Regions from separate parts of the Ideonella alba genome, predicted to be linked through region 1. Evidence: predicted binding sites of a transcription regulator. Region 1 holds the regulator's gene; the other holds the start of a gene.

What was found. Region 1 encodes HrcA, which represses chaperone genes, less so after heat shock. Its sites were predicted from a motif close to TTAGCACTCNNNNNNNNNGAGTGCTAA; they were not measured.
Region 2: a site for HrcA is predicted at 4,200-4,226, ahead of groES (co-chaperone GroES). Genes of this name have one in related genera too.

What each region holds. Positions count from the first base shown of each region.
Region 1 covers NZ_JAGQDD010000007.1:143,421-150,793, forward strand. The annotation lists gene KAK03_RS11830 (KilA-N domain-containing protein) at 1-699, opposite strand, end outside; gene KAK03_RS11835 (DUF6161 domain-containing protein) at 1,060-2,301, opposite strand; tRNA gene KAK03_RS11840 (tRNA-Ile) at 2,372-2,448, opposite strand; gene hrcA (heat-inducible transcriptional repressor HrcA) at 2,495-3,526, opposite strand; gene KAK03_RS11850 (NAD kinase) at 3,599-4,474, shown strand; gene recN (DNA repair protein RecN) at 4,496-6,163, shown strand; gene rapZ (RNase adapter RapZ) at 6,160-7,143, shown strand; gene KAK03_RS11865 (LON peptidase substrate-binding domain-containing protein) at 7,140-7,373, shown strand, end outside.
Region 2 covers NZ_JAGQDD010000015.1:58,664-66,036, forward strand. The annotation lists gene pilB (type IV-A pilus assembly ATPase PilB) at 1-318, shown strand, start outside; gene KAK03_RS17655 (type II secretion system F family protein) at 351-1,574, shown strand; gene KAK03_RS17660 (prepilin peptidase) at 1,581-2,507, shown strand; gene coaE (dephospho-CoA kinase) at 2,507-3,130, shown strand; gene zapD (cell division protein ZapD) at 3,171-3,926, shown strand; gene KAK03_RS17675 (DNA gyrase inhibitor YacG) at 3,934-4,131, shown strand; gene groES (co-chaperone GroES) at 4,334-4,624, shown strand; gene groL (chaperonin GroEL) at 4,678-6,321, shown strand; gene KAK03_RS17690 (cytochrome P450) at 6,486-7,373, shown strand, end outside.

The sequences.
Region 1 (7,373 bases):
TAGGTGCTCTACAGGGTAGAGTTTCGCAGGTACGCGCCGCCCGTCAGGATACTGATGCTCATATGTTGGGAGCGAGTCCGTGTCCAGCCCAAGCTGCTCCCGTGCCCACTTGCAGAACATTCGGCCTTGGCTGATGTCAGGCACCAGCCGCTCCGGTAGCGTATACCCGCTTAGCTCCATCGGAGCAATAAGGTAGTTGGTCATCTCCTGAAGAATCGAGAAGTGAGTATGCGGAATCTTGGCAGCATTCGCCATGTGGCGTTTGATGTGGTACGGCAGCTCCGCACCTCGACCTCTTGACCCGCTGAGCCAGTCATAGACCCACTCAGAGACAAGAACCGCAAAGTCCGCGGACAGCCATTGAGCCAGGTGGATCGCGACCTTTGGATGGACCCAGACACTCTCGGGCCTCCCGGGCGTTAGGTCAGCCTGCGCGAGGTCTTCGACCGCCACGCCTTGCTTCTTAGCCAGGGCGCGAAGAAAGTTGCCTGTGGCCTCTTGGCCTACGTACTGGTGCCAGCGCTTCTTTGCGGCTGAGCACAGATCTGTGGCATTCACATAGCCATCGCTGGCTCTTTGATGCACGAAGGAACTGGCAACCTGATGCGCGATCAGTTCCAGGCTGTATTGGTGGTTGGACGACAGCGCCACACTAAAGCTCCAGGGTGTTTCGCGGTTAGGCTTCATCTTGGCCGCCATTCCGCGGATGACCGAACGAGAGGAGCGTCGGTGCCGAAAGAGGTCCGGAGCGCGCTTGCGGGCTGTTCGTGAGCCCCACTAGATAAGTAATTATACCTATAAACTGGATGGATGAACAGCTCTAGTCAGGCCCGCGTCAGTTCAGTCAAGCGCCGCTCCAGTCGCGCCCAAGGCGGGGCCTGCCGCACTCTCTCGACCACGAAGAGTCAAGGAGACGGCGCGAGGCGTGCATGGGTGACGGGCTCACAAGCAATGCCGGCGCGGCGGCCTCAGACACCAGCGAGCCCGACCGAGCCTCCCAGCGTCAACAGGATGAGGGCCGCTTTCTCCAAACATCCAAAGCCGGCAGCGGTCTGTACGTCAGGGCTTTGGCTGCCGGCTGAGGAACTCCAGGGCAGACGGCGGAATACCTTCGTCCTTGACGATGCCGTCGGAAGTCGGGCGGAATAATGCCTGCAGAATAAGTTTCCTATCCTCGCCGCTGTCCAAGCGGTCACCTTCCAGAAGCGACAAGTAGGTTTGGGTCATCACGACCCGCTCGGCCGCATCCGTCGCCAGGTGCAGGTGACTCAGGAACATGCGCACAAATAGCCGCAATGCCCAGATGGTGAAGAGGCCAATGATCAAGACCATGCCGACGCGCCAAGTTTCGGGCGCTCCGTTCGGGACTGTTGATCGCAGCGTGTCGTGGACCAGCCATGCCATTCCTATGGCCGCAGCCACGAGTCCAGTAAAGGACACAAACCCGGTGATCCAACCGAAGAACACGTGCTGACTGCGCTTCGCCTCCCAATAGGTCACAGGAGCCTTCATCGAGAGGTCCTCGCGAAAGGTCCGCCGCAGGCTCTCCATTTCTTTCTTGTGAGCAGCCAGCTGTGCCTCGAAATCGCTCTGGCGCTCTGTCTGCGCGTCGTCGTACCCAGCCTTCTGCTGCCGGTCCGCGGCTTCGATGCTCGCGGCTAGTTCACTGTACTCGCGGTGCAACTTGTCATAGGCAAGGGTCTTCTCGTCGAGCATGCCCTGAGCACGAACACGCAATTCTTCGAACACCTCCTCAGAGGAAGCCCGTCTGGCTTCTGGGGAGCTATCAAGCAAACCCCAGCGCTCGATCACGCCCTCCACCATGCCGCGCCACGCCATCAGCAACTGCGGTTGAAAGTGGTGCCCATTCGGTGGCGGCACGAACACAGCCGCAAAGAAGCTTGCGGCGTGATCACCAGCTGCTTGCCTATACAGCTCTATGCGTTTGGCGGTCGGTGTCGTACTGTGAGGCAACTGGCACTGAAAGAAGGCAGCCCTCAAGCGCTCAGAGGACTGCGCCACCTCGTGCCGATAGTGATTGGGGTCTAATTCCCTAAACTGAGAGGCTTGTCCGGCCGCTGACCTGGCCAAGTCCAGTTGACTGAGCGCCTGCCTCAACCCCTGGTCATGGTTGCCGCCTACCTGGGTACCTACGACCCAGGACCAAAAGTTGATCTCTTGGTTGATCCAGTTATGTATCTCCTCTAGGCTCGACGGCGCAAAGAGCCCACCGTTTTCCTTGAGGTCCAATACGAACAGCGGTTCGGGACGCGGCTCCACTCCTGAGGTCTGCGCGCTCATCGGATCTCCCCTTGCTCTCACACCGTCAAAATGCCCACCCTAATCTCGTCGCATCCCGCGCCGATGGGGGTGGTAGGCCGCCGGGGGCTCGAACCCCGGACCAAAGGATTATGAGTCCTCTGCTCTAACCGACTGAGCTAGCGGCCCGAAGGGGGCGATTGTAGGCAGGGGAACGGGCTGCTTCCGACACCGCTCAACGCGGCGCCGACAAGGCGTTGCTGACCAGCTTGGACGTGATGTCCACGATCTGGATCATGCGGTCGTAGGCCATGCGGGTGGGGCCGATGACGCCCAGGGTGCCGACGATGCGGCCGTCCACCTCGTAGGGGGCCGAGACGACCGAGAGTTCCTCGAAGGGGACGATGCGGCTTTCGCCGCCGATGAAGATGCGCACGCCCTCGGCGCGGCTGGAGGTGTCGAGCAGTCGCATCAGCTGGGTCTTCTGCTCGAACAGGTCGAACATCTTGCGCAAGCTGCCCATGTCGTTGCCGAAGTCCTGCACGCCCAGCAGGTTGCGCTCGCCGCTGACCACCACCTGCTCCTGGGTCTCGGCGATGGCGTCGGTGCCGGCCTGCACCGCGGCCTGCATCAGCGTGGCGATCTCGCCGCGCAGTTGGTCGATCTCGCTCTTCAGGCGGGCGCGCACTTCGTCGATCGCCAGACCGGCGTAGTGGGCGTTCAGGTAGTTGGTGGCCTCGACCAATTCGCTTTGCGTGTGGTCGTGGGCGGTGAAGATGACGCGGTTCTGCACGTCGCCATCGGGCGCCACCATGATGACCAGCACGCGCCGCTCGCCCAGGCGCAGGAACTCGATGTGGTGGAAGACGCTGCTCTTCTTGGGCGCGGTCACCACGCCCACGAAGCTGGACAGGCTGGACAGCAGGTGCGCCGCCTGGGCGATCACGCGCTGGGGCTGGTCGGGGTGCAGCTGGTCGCGCGCGGCGGCCATGTCGGGGGAGGCCTGGTCCAGTTGCAGCGGCTGGACCGTCAGCATGGTGTCGACGAACAGCCGGTAGCCGCGGGCGGTGGGCACGCGGCCGGCGGAGGTGTGGGGGCTGACGATCAGGCCCATGTCCTCCAGGTCGGCCATCACGTTGCGGATGGTGGCCGGCGACAGCTCCAGCCCCGAGGCCTTGGACAGCGTGCGCGAGCCCACCGGCTGGCCGTCGGCAATGTAGCGTTCGACCAGGGTTTTCAGCAGGGAACGGGCGCGCTCGTCGAGCATGCTTTTCATTGTACGGACATGGGCACCGGGGCCCCGTTGCGCCAAGGGCCCTGTGGTGTAATTCCCCACACCATGACCGTGCGTTTCCGCCATGCCGCGCTGATCGGCAAGTACCAGGCCCAGGGCATCCGGCCGATGCTGGAACGCATCGCCGAATTCCTGTCGCGCCGCGGGCTGGAAGTGTCGGTCGACCGCGATACCGCCTTCAACACCAGCTGGAACGACTACGGCGCGCTCACGCCCGAGCAGATCGGCGCCGCCTGTGACCTGGCGGTGGTGGTGGGCGGCGACGGCACGATGCTGGGCATTGCCCGCGAGCTGGCGGCCTACAACCTGCCGCTGGTGGGCATCAACCAGGGCCGGCTGGGCTTCATCACCGACGTGCGCGCCACCGACTGGGAAGATGCCCTGGGCCCCATCGTGGAAGGCGACTACGAGGAAGAGCGCCGCTCGATGATCGAAGGCGGCATCTGGCGCGACGACGAGCAGATCTTCCAGGGCCTGGCGCTGAACGACGTGGTGGTGGGCCGCGGCGCCTTTGCCAGCATGGTGGAGCTGCGGGTGGACATTGGCGGCGAATTTGTCGCCAACATGCGCGCCGATGGCCTGATCCTGGCCTCGCCCACCGGCTCCACCGCCTATGCGCTGTCGGCCGGCGGGCCGATCATCCACCCGGCGATTGGCGGCTGGGTGCTGGTGCCGATTGCCTCGCACACGCTGTCGAACCGGCCCATCGTGCTGCCCGATTCGCAGGAGGTGGAAATCACCATCGTCAACGGCCGCGACACCAGCGCCAGCTTTGACACCCAGCGCCTGGCCAGCCTGCTGCACGGCGACCAGGTGCGGGTGCGGCGCTCGGCGCAGTCGGTGCGCTTTCTGCATCCGCGCGGCTGGAGCTATTACGCCACGCTGCGCCGCAAGCTGCGCTGGTACGAGGGGGTGGTCTAGCCACCAATCCCAGAGGGCCACATGCTCAAGCATCTGACACTCAAGGACTTCGTCATCGTCGACGCGCTGGACCTGGATTTCGGCGCGGGCTTTGGTGTGCTCACCGGCGAGACCGGTGCCGGCAAGTCCATCTTGGTGGACGCGCTGCAGCTGGCGCTGGGCGCGCGCGCCGAGGCGCTGGTGGTGCGTGAAGGCGCCGCCCGCGCCGAGATCACCGCCACCTTTGACAGCCCGGCGTCGCTGGCCGGTTGGCTGGACGAGGCCGGCTTCGAAGGCGGCGACGAACTGCTGCTGCGCCGCATCGTCGATGCCCAGGGCAAGAGCCGCGCCTTCATCAACGGCAGCCCGGCCACCGTGGCCCAATTGCGCGAGGCGGCCGACCACCTGGTGGACATCCACGGCCAGCATGCCTGGCAGGGCCTGACCCGGCCGGCCGCGGTGCGCGCGCTGCTGGACGAGCAGGCCGGCGTAGACACCCGCGCCATGACCCAGGCCTTCAGCCACTGGCGCGCCGCCGCGCAGGCGCTGGCCGAAGCCCGCACCCGCCAGAACGAGCTGGCCAGCGAGCGCGAGCGCCTGCAGTGGCAGATCGGCGAGTTGGAGCGCCTGGCCCCCGGCGCCGACGAATGGCCCGAGCTGAACGCCGAACACCAGCGGCTGGCCCACGGCCAGGCGCTGATCGACGCGGTGGGCCGCGCCGCCGCCCACCTGGACGACGACGAGGCCAGCGCCAGCCACCTGACCGCCCGCGCCCTCGACGCGCTGGACGACGTGGCCGAGTTCGACGCCCGGCTGGCGCCCGCGCTGGCCGCGCTGCGCGACGCGCAGGCGCAGATCGACGACGCCGCGCACACGCTGCGCGCCTACCTGTCGCGCGCCGAACTCGACCCGGCCCGCCTGGGTGAACTGGACGCCCGCCTCTCGGCCTGGATGAGCCTGGCGCGCCGCTACCGCCGTCCGCCCGAGGAACTGCCGGCGCTGCTGGCCGAGTGGCAGGCCGCGCTGCGCACGCTGGACGAGGCCGCCGACCTGGACGGCCTGCAGGCCCGCACCGACGCCGCCGAAGCCGCCTGGCGCACCGAGGCCAGGAAGATCAGCCGCGCCCGCCAGAAGGCCGCCGGCCCGCTGGCCGAACGCGTGACCGAGGCGATGCAGCAGCTGGGCATGGCCGGCGGCCGCTTCGAGGTGGCGCTGCTGCCCCAGGACGAGCCGCAGGCCTTCGGCCTGGAAAGCGTGGAGTTGCGCGTGGCCGGCCACGCCGGCAGCGCACCGCGCGCGCTGGCCAAGGTGGCCTCAGGCGGCGAGCTCTCACGCCTGGCGCTGGCGATTGCGGTGACCACGGTGCAGGCCCAGGCCAGTGGCCCGGCCACGCTGATCTTTGACGAGATCGATTCGGGCGTCGGCGGCACCGTGGCCGACACCGTGGGCCGGCTGATGAAGCGCCTGGGCCAGCGCGCCCAGGTGCTGGCCGTGACCCACCTGCCCCAGGTGGCCGCCTGCGCCGACCGCCACTATGTGGTGGCCAAGGCCGAGCAGGCGGGCCGCACGCTCAGCCGCGTCACCCCGGTGGCCGGCGAGGCCCGGGTGGCCGAGGTGGCCCGCATGCTGGGCGGCGAGCGCGCCGCCGGCACCAGCCTGGCGCACGCGCTGGAGCTGATCCGCCAGGGCGCTGACGGGCCTGTCGCATGACGGACGACGGCGTCCAAGGCTCAGGCGGGCCGAGCGCCGGGCCGCTCCCAAGCCGGCCCGCCATCCCCTCGGGGGATCGGCCGACGTACCCGTCGGGCGAGGGGCCAACATGCACGCGCGAGGTGGTGCTGGTCACCGGCACCGCCGGCTCGGGCAAGTCGGTGGCGCTGCATGCGCTGGAGGACGCGGGCTTCTTTTGCGTGGACAACCTGCCGCCCGAGCTGCTGCGCGACTTCATCCGCGTGGAATCCGAGCACGGCGTGCGGCGCATGGCGATCGCGGTGGATGTGCGCACCGCCGGTTCGCTGCCGCACCTGGGGCCGGTGCTGGACCAGCTGCGCGCCGAAGGCGTGGTGGTGCGCAGCCTGTTCCTGGACGCCACCACCACCCAGCTGGTGACGCGCTTCTCCGAAACCCGCCGCCCGCACCCCTTGAGCAAGCCGGTGATCGACGGCGACGCCCACCGCGCGCTGTTCGAGGCGATCGAGCTGGAGCGCACGCTGCTGGCCGAGCTGCGCGAGCGCTCCACCGTGCTGGACACCTCCAAGCTGCGTCCGGCCCAGTTGCGCAGCTGGGTGCGTGACCTGGTGGGCGCCGAAGGCAGCCGGCTGACGCTGGTCTTCGAGTCCTTCGCCTTCAAGCGCGGCGTGCCGCTGGACGCCGACCTGGTGTACGACGTGCGCGTGCTGCCCAACCCCTTCTACATCCGCGAGCTGCGCGTGCAGACCGGCCTGGACGCGCCGGTGGCCGACTACCTGCAGGCCCAGCCCGAGGTGGGGCAGATGCTGGACATGATCGACGGCTTCGTGCGGCACTGGCTGCCCTCGTTCGAGCACGACCAGCGCAGCTACCTGACGGTGGCCATCGGCTGCACCGGTGGCCAGCACCGCTCGGTCTACATCGTCGAGCAGCTGGCGCGGCGCTTTGCCGGCCGCGTGGCCACGCTGCGCCGCCACCGCGAGCTGGCGCCCGCCGCGTGAACGATCTGCCGCAGTCCCTGCCGCTGTTTCCGCTGCAGGCGGTGCTGTTCCCCGGCGGCGCGCTGGCGCTGAAGGTGTTCGAGGCGCGCTACCTGGACCTGATCGGCCGCTGCCTGCGCGAGAACAGCCCCTTCGGCGTGGTCTGCCTGACCCAGGGCACCGAGGTGCGCCTGCCGGGCCAGGACGAGGCCGTGCGCTTTGAATCGCTGGGCACGCTGGCGCTGCTGCGC
Region 2 (7,373 bases), on a different contig from region 1:
AAGGTGCCGGCCGAGTATCCGCGCGACGCCATGCTCGACGCCGGCTTCACCGACGCCGACCTGGAAGGCGGCTGGCGCCCCTACCGCGCGGTGGGCTGCAGCAGCTGCAACAACGGCTACCGCGGCCGGGTGGGCATCTACCAGGCGATGCCGATCTCCGATGAGATCCAGCAGCTGATCCTGAACCAGGGCTCGTCCACCGACCTGGCCAACCAGGCCCGGCGTGAGGGCGTGCGCGACCTGCGCCAATCGGGCCTGGTCAAGGTGAAGCTGGGCGTCACGACCCTCGAGGAAGTGATCGCCTCGACCAACGAATAATCCGACCGACACACGAGACCGCCGGAGGCGCAATGGCCACAGCAGCAGCAGCGACAGCCAGGGTTCAGGAGTTCATCTTCGAGTGGGAAGGCAAGGACCGCGCCGGCAAGGTCGTGCGGGGCGAACTGCGCTCGGCCGGTGAAGCCGCGGTCAGCGCCAGCCTGCGGCGCCAGGGCATCCTGGTCACCAAGATCAAGAAGCGGCGCGCCAGCGGCGGCCGCTCGATCGGCCAGCGCGACATCGCCACCTTCACGCGTCAGCTGGCGACGATGATGAAGGCCGGCGTGCCACTGCTGCAGGCCTTCGACATCGTCGGCCGAGGCAGCCCGAACCCGCGGCTGACGCGCCTGCTGCTGGACATCCGCGCCGATGTCGAGACCGGCACCAGCCTGTCCTCGGCCTTCCGCCGCCACCCCAAGTACTTCGATGCCCTGTACTGCAACCTGGTCGAGGCGGGCGAGGCGGGCGGTATCCTGGAAGAGCTGCTGTCGCGCCTGGCGCAGTACCAGGAAAAGATCCTGGCGATCAAGCAGAAGGTCAAGTCCGCGCTGATGTACCCGATCGCGGTGCTGGTGGTGGCCTTCATCGTGGTCACCATCATCATGATCTTCGTGATCCCGTCCTTCGAGTCGGTGTTCAAGTCCTTCGGGGCCGAATTGCCGGCGCCGACGATGCTGGTGATCGCGATGAGCAAGTTCTTCGTGAGCTACTGGTGGGTGATCTTCGGCGTGATCTTCGGTGGCGGCTACATGTTCTACCGCACCTGGAAGCGCTCCGAGAACCTGCAGTTCATCATGGACCGGCTGCTGCTGCGCCTGCCTGTCTTTGGCGAGCTGGTCCGCAAGTCGGTGCTGGCCCGCTGGACCCGCACGCTGGCCACGATGTTCGCCGCCGGCGTGCCGCTGGTGGAGGCGCTCGATTCGGTGGGCGGCACCGCCGGCAACATCATCTATGCACGCGCCACCGAGCAGATCCAGCGCGATGTGGCCGCCGGCTCGGGCCTGACCACCTCGATGTCCACCACCGGCGTGTTCCCGAGCCTGGTGCTGCAGATGGCTGCCATCGGCGAGGAATCCGGCTCGCTCGATGCCATGCTGTCCAAGGCCGCCGACTTCTATGAGGAAGAGGTCGACGAGATGGTCAAGGGCCTGTCCACGCTGCTCGAGCCGATCATCATCGTCTTCCTGGGCACGCTGATCGGCGGCATCGTCGTGGCGATGTACCTGCCGATCTTCAAGCTCGGCCAGGTGGTCTGATCACCGATGGGGTTCCCGGCCATTGACGCACTCTGGCTGTCGCCATGGGTGCTGGGTCTGCTCGGTCTGTGCATCGGCAGCTTCCTCAACGTCGTGATCCACCGCCTGCCGCGCATGATGGAGCGGCAGTGGTGGCACGACGGCGTCGCCCAGCTGGGTGATGCCGAGTCCTGGCAGCGCACGGCCGGCCAGGCCCTGCCCCCGGCCGCGGCGCCGCTGGCCACGCAGATGGCGCGCACGCTGGAGGCGCTGCCGCCCTACAGCCTGGCGCGCCCGGCCTCGGCCTGTCCGGCCTGCGGCCACCGCATCCGCTGGTACGAGAACCTGCCGCTGCTGTCCTGGCTGGCGCTGCGCGGCCGCTGCTCGGCCTGCGGCACCGGCATCCCGGTGCGCTACCCGTTGGTCGAGCTGCTGACCGCCGTGCTGTTCGCGCTGGCCGCCTGGCGCTTCGGACCGGTGCCGGTCAGCCTGGCCTGGTGCGCGGTGCTGGCCACGCTGGTGGCGCTGACCGCGATCGACCTGGACACCATGCTGCTGCCCGACAGCCTGACCCTGCCGCTGCTGTGGGCCGGCCTGCTGGCCGCACTGGCAGGCTGGACCCTGCCGCTGCCCACCGCGGTGGTGGGCGCGGTGGTGGGCTACCTGTCGCTGTGGTCGGTCTACTGGCTGTTCAAGCTGGTCACCGGCAAGGAAGGCATGGGGCATGGCGACTTCAAGCTGCTGGCCGCGCTGGGCGCCTGGCTGGGTTGGCAGGCCATCCTGCCGATCGTGCTGATGTCCTCGGTGATCGGCGCCACGGTGGGCATCGCGCTGAAGCTCAGCGGCCGGCTGGGCAGCGGCCGGCCGATGCCCTTCGGGCCCTTCCTGGCCGGCGGTGGCATCGCCATCATCCTGCTCGGCACGCAGCGCGTGCTCGGCTGGATCGGCCAGTGATGCACCGCGCCGGACCGACGCTCGGCCTGACCGGCGGCATCGGCAGCGGCAAGAGCACGGTGGCGCGCGCGCTGGCGGCGCACGGCGCCTGCATCGTCGACACCGACGCGATCGCGCGGGCCCTCACCGCTCCCGGCGGTGCCGCGCTGCCGGCGATCGCCCAGGCCTTCGGCGCGTCGGCCATCGGGGCCGACGGCGCGCTGGACCGCGCCTGGATGCGCGAGCGCGTGTTCGGCGATCCGGCCCAGCGCCAGCGCCTGGAAGCCATCCTGCACCCGATGATCGGCCAGCGCACCGGGGCCGAGGCGGCGGCAGCGGCGGCCGGCCAGCCGGTGGTCTTCGATGTCCCGCTGCTGACCGAGCGGGGGGCGCACTGGCGCCGCCAGGTCGACCGTGTGCTGGTGGTGGACTGCGACGAAGCCACCCAGGTGCAGCGGGTGCAGGCCCGCAACGGCTGGCCCGAGGCGCAGGTGTGCGCCGTCATCGCCCAGCAGGCGCGCCGCGAACAGCGCCGCGCGATCGCCGACGCGGTGATCGTCAACCAGGACCTGAGCCTGGAGGCGCTGCAGGCCGAGGTGGCCGCGCTGTGGCGGCTGTGGGCCTGGCCGGCAGCGCAGGTGTGAAACAATCCGGCGATTGCCTTGCCGCACCGGAACTGCCATCTTGGTCCTGTACGAATACCCGTTCAACGAAGGCATCCGCACCATGTTGCGGCTCGAACAGCTGTTCGGGCGGCTCGACGTGCTCGCCGCACGCACCGAGGCGATCGACCACCACTTCGCGCTGGCGACGATGTTCGAGATCATGGACGTCGCCGCGCGTGCCGACCTGAAATCCGACCTGCTCAAGGAACTTGAGCGCCACAAGGCGCAGTTCCAGAGCTACCGCGGCAACCCGCATGTCTCCGAAGCGGCGCTGGACGACGTGGTGGGCCGCATCGACCAGGCCTTCCAGGCGCTCAATGCGGTGGCCGGCAAGGCCGGCCAGGCCCTGTCGGGCAACGACTGGCTGACCAGCGTGCGCAGCCGCATCAGCATCCCCGGTGGCACCTGCAGCTTCGACCTGCCCGGCTACTACGCCTGGCAGCAGCACCCGGCCGCGCGCCGCCAGGCCGACCTGGGCCGCTGGCTGGACACCCTGCAACCCCTGGCCGATGCGCTGCGCCTGCTGCTGGGCCTGCTGCGTGACAGCGGCGTGCCGCACCGCGTGGCGGCCCAGGCCGGCCAGTACCAGCAGAGCCTGCCGCAGGGCCGCACCTACCAGTTGCTGCGCCTGCGCCTGGACACCGAGGTCGACGTCGTCCCCGAGATCACCGGCCACCGGCTGATGGTCTCGGTGCGCCTGATGCGCGCCGACGCCGACGGCCGGCTGCGCCCGCTGGCGCAGGACGTCGATTTCGACCTGGCGCTGTGCACCTGAGCCTGCGATGACCACGCCCGCCCCGCGGCCGATCGAGGTCGCCTGTCCCACTTGCGGCGAGACCACGCTCTACGCCGCCAGCAACCCCTTCCGCCCCTTCTGCAGCGCCCGCTGCCAGGGCCAGGACTTCGGCGCCTGGGCCAACGAGGCCTACCGCGTCGAGGCGCCGCCCACCACCGAAGACCAGGACGAGGCCGAGCGCTGAGTACCCGGCGCCGGCTCGGGGTCATCCCGACCCTCTTGAAAGCCCGGTCCCCCACCCTATAATGGCTGTTAGCACTCAGGCAAGCCGAGTGCTAGCACCGGCAGACAGGCCTCGCGCCTCGCCGGACCGCCTGAAGTGATTGAGTGCTCACTTTTAACGAGCACTCCAATTGTCCACATTGCCAACGCATTTAGGAGATGCAATGAAGCTTCGTCCGTTGCACGATCGCGTGATCGTCAAGCGCCTGGAGAACGAAACCAAGACCGCCTCGGGCATCGTCATCCCCGACAGCGCCGCCGAGAAGCCCGACCAGGGCGAGGTGCTGGCCGTCGGTATGGGCAAGCGCAACGACAAGGGTGATTTCGTCGCCCTGAACGTCAAGGTCGGTGACCGCGTGCTGTTCGGCAAGTACTCGGGCCAGACCGTCAAGGTCGATGGCGAAGAGCTGCTGGTCATGAAGGAAGACGACCTGTTCGCCGTGGTGGAAAAGTAATCCACCCGCCTGGTCATCCCCCCACAGAACACTGAATTTCCGGAGTTACACACATGGCTGCAAAAGACGTTGTCTTCGGCGCTGACGCCCGTCATCGCATGGTCGAGGGCGTGAACATCCTCGCCAACGCCGTCAAGGTCACGCTGGGCCCCAAGGGCCGCAACGTGGTGCTCGAGCGCTCGTTCGGCGCCCCCACCGTCACCAAGGACGGTGTCTCGGTCGCCAAGGAGATCGAGCTCAAGGACAAGCTCATGAACATGGGCGCCCAGATGGTCAAGGAAGTCGCTTCCAAGACCTCTGACAACGCGGGCGACGGCACCACCACCGCCACCGTGCTGGCCCAGGCCATCGTGCGCGAAGGCATGAAGTATGTGGCCGCCGGCATGAACCCGATGGATCTGAAGCGCGGCATCGACAAGGCGGTCACCGCCCTGGTCGCCGAGCTGAAGAAGGCCTCGAAGGCCACCACCACCTCGAAGGAAATCGCCCAGGTCGGCACGATCTCGGCGAACTCCGACGCTGACGTCGGCGGCATCATCGCCGAGGCGATGGACAAGGTCGGCAAGGAAGGCGTGATCACCGTCGAAGACGGCAAGTCGCTGAACAACGAGCTGGACGTCGTCGAAGGCATGCAGTTCGACCGCGGCTACCTGTCGCCCTACTTCATCAACAACCCCGAGAAGCAGGCCGCGATCCTCGAGAACCCGTTCGTGCTGCTGTACGACAAGAAGATCAGCAACATCCGTGACCTGCTGCCGACGCTGGAAGCCGTCGCCAAGGCCGGCCGTCCGCTGCTGATCATCGCTGAAGAAGTCGATGGCGAAGCGCTGGCCACCCTGGTGGTCAACACCATCCGCGGCATCCTGAAGGTCGTCGCCGTCAAGGCCCCGGGCTTCGGCGACCGCCGCAAGGCCATGCTGGAAGACATCGCCATCCTGACCGGCGGCAAGGTGATCGCCGAGGAAGTGGGCCTGTCGCTCGAGAAGGTGCAGCTGACCGACCTGGGTCAGGCCAAGCGCGTCGAAGTGGCCAAGGAAAACACCACCATCATCGACGGCGCCGGTGCCGCTGGCGACATCGAAGCCCGCGTCAAGCAGATCCGCATCCAGATCGAGGAAGCCACCTCCGACTACGACCGCGAGAAGCTGCAAGAGCGCGTGGCCAAGCTGGCCGGCGGTGTGGCCGTCATCAAGGTCGGTGCCGCCACCGAAGTCGAGATGAAGGAGAAGAAGGCCCGCGTGGAAGACGCGCTGCACGCCACCCGTGCCGCCGTCGAGGAAGGCATCGTCGCCGGTGGCGGCGTGGCCCTGCTGCGTGCCCGTCAGGCCGCTGGTGCGATCCACGGCGACAACGCCGACCAGGACGCCGGCATCAAGCTGGTCCTGAAGGCCATCGAAGCCCCGCTGCGCGAGATCGTCGCCAACGCCGGTGGCGAGCCGAGCGTGGTGGTCAATGCCGTGCTGGCCGGCACCGGCAACCATGGCTTCAATGCCGCCAACGACACCTACGGCGACATGATCGAGATGGGCATCCTGGACCCGACCAAGGTCACCCGCACCGCGCTGCAGAACGCCGCCTCGGTCGCCTCGCTGATGCTGACCACCGAGTGCATGGTCGCCGAAGCCCCGAAGGACGAGGCCCCGATGCCCGCCGGCGGTGGCATGGGCGGCATGGGCGGCATGGACATGGGCATGTAAGTCCCGGGCCATGCCCGCAGGCGGCTGGCCGCCTGCGTCGCATCCCCCACGGCGCACGAGCCTCACGGCCGTGCGCCGTTTTTCATGGGGCGGGCTGGCAGAATCGCGCACGCCCATGCGCCCGCCCGGTCGCCGGGCACCCGGCGCCGCCAGAAGTCCTCCCCGTGCCCCACCCCTGCCCCCACTACCCGGCCCCGGTGCGCCACCCCTGGACGCGCTGGTGGCGCTGGCTGACCCAGCGCAGCAACCTGCTGTCGCAGCTCACCGAGGGCTCCTACCGCATGCTGATGGGCCGCCGCCGCGTGGCCGGCCATGCCGTGCGCATCGTCAACGACCCCGCTGCGGTGCGCCAGGTGCTGGTCGACGAAGCACCCCACTACCCCAAGCACCGCTTCATGCACGACCTGCTGGAGCCGCTGCTGGGCGTCAGCATCTTCACCTCCAATGGCGAGACCTGGGCGCGCCAGCGCCGCCTGCTGGAGCCGGCCTTCGAGCGCACCCGCATGACGCACGCGTTTGCGCCGATGACGGCCGCCGTTCAGGCGCTGGTGGAGCGCCTGGCGCCGCTGGCCGACGGCCGCCCGCTGAACATCGAACACGAGACCACCCACGTCACCGCCGACGTGATCCTGCGCACCATCCTCAGCCTGCCGCTGGAGCGTGGTGACTCGCAGGCCATCTTCGAGGCCTTCGCGCACTACCAGCGCGAGGCGCCTGATGCCACCATGCCGCGCTACCGCCGCGCCTGGTGGCCGCGCCGCGGTTCGGCCACGCGCGCGCAGCAGGCGGGCCAGGACATCCGCGCGCTGCTGCGCCGGCACATCGCGCCACGCCATGCCGCCTTCCACGCCGGACAGGCCGGTGCACCGCAGGACATCCTGGGCGCGCTGCTGGAAGCGCGCGACGCCGAGACCGGCGCCGCGATGGGCGTGGAGGAATTGGTCAACGAGATCGCCGTGCTCTTCCTGGCCGGCCATGAGACCTCGGCCAGCGCACTGGCCTGGGCGCTGTACCTGCTGACGCTGGATCTGGACGTGCAGCAGCGCGCGGTG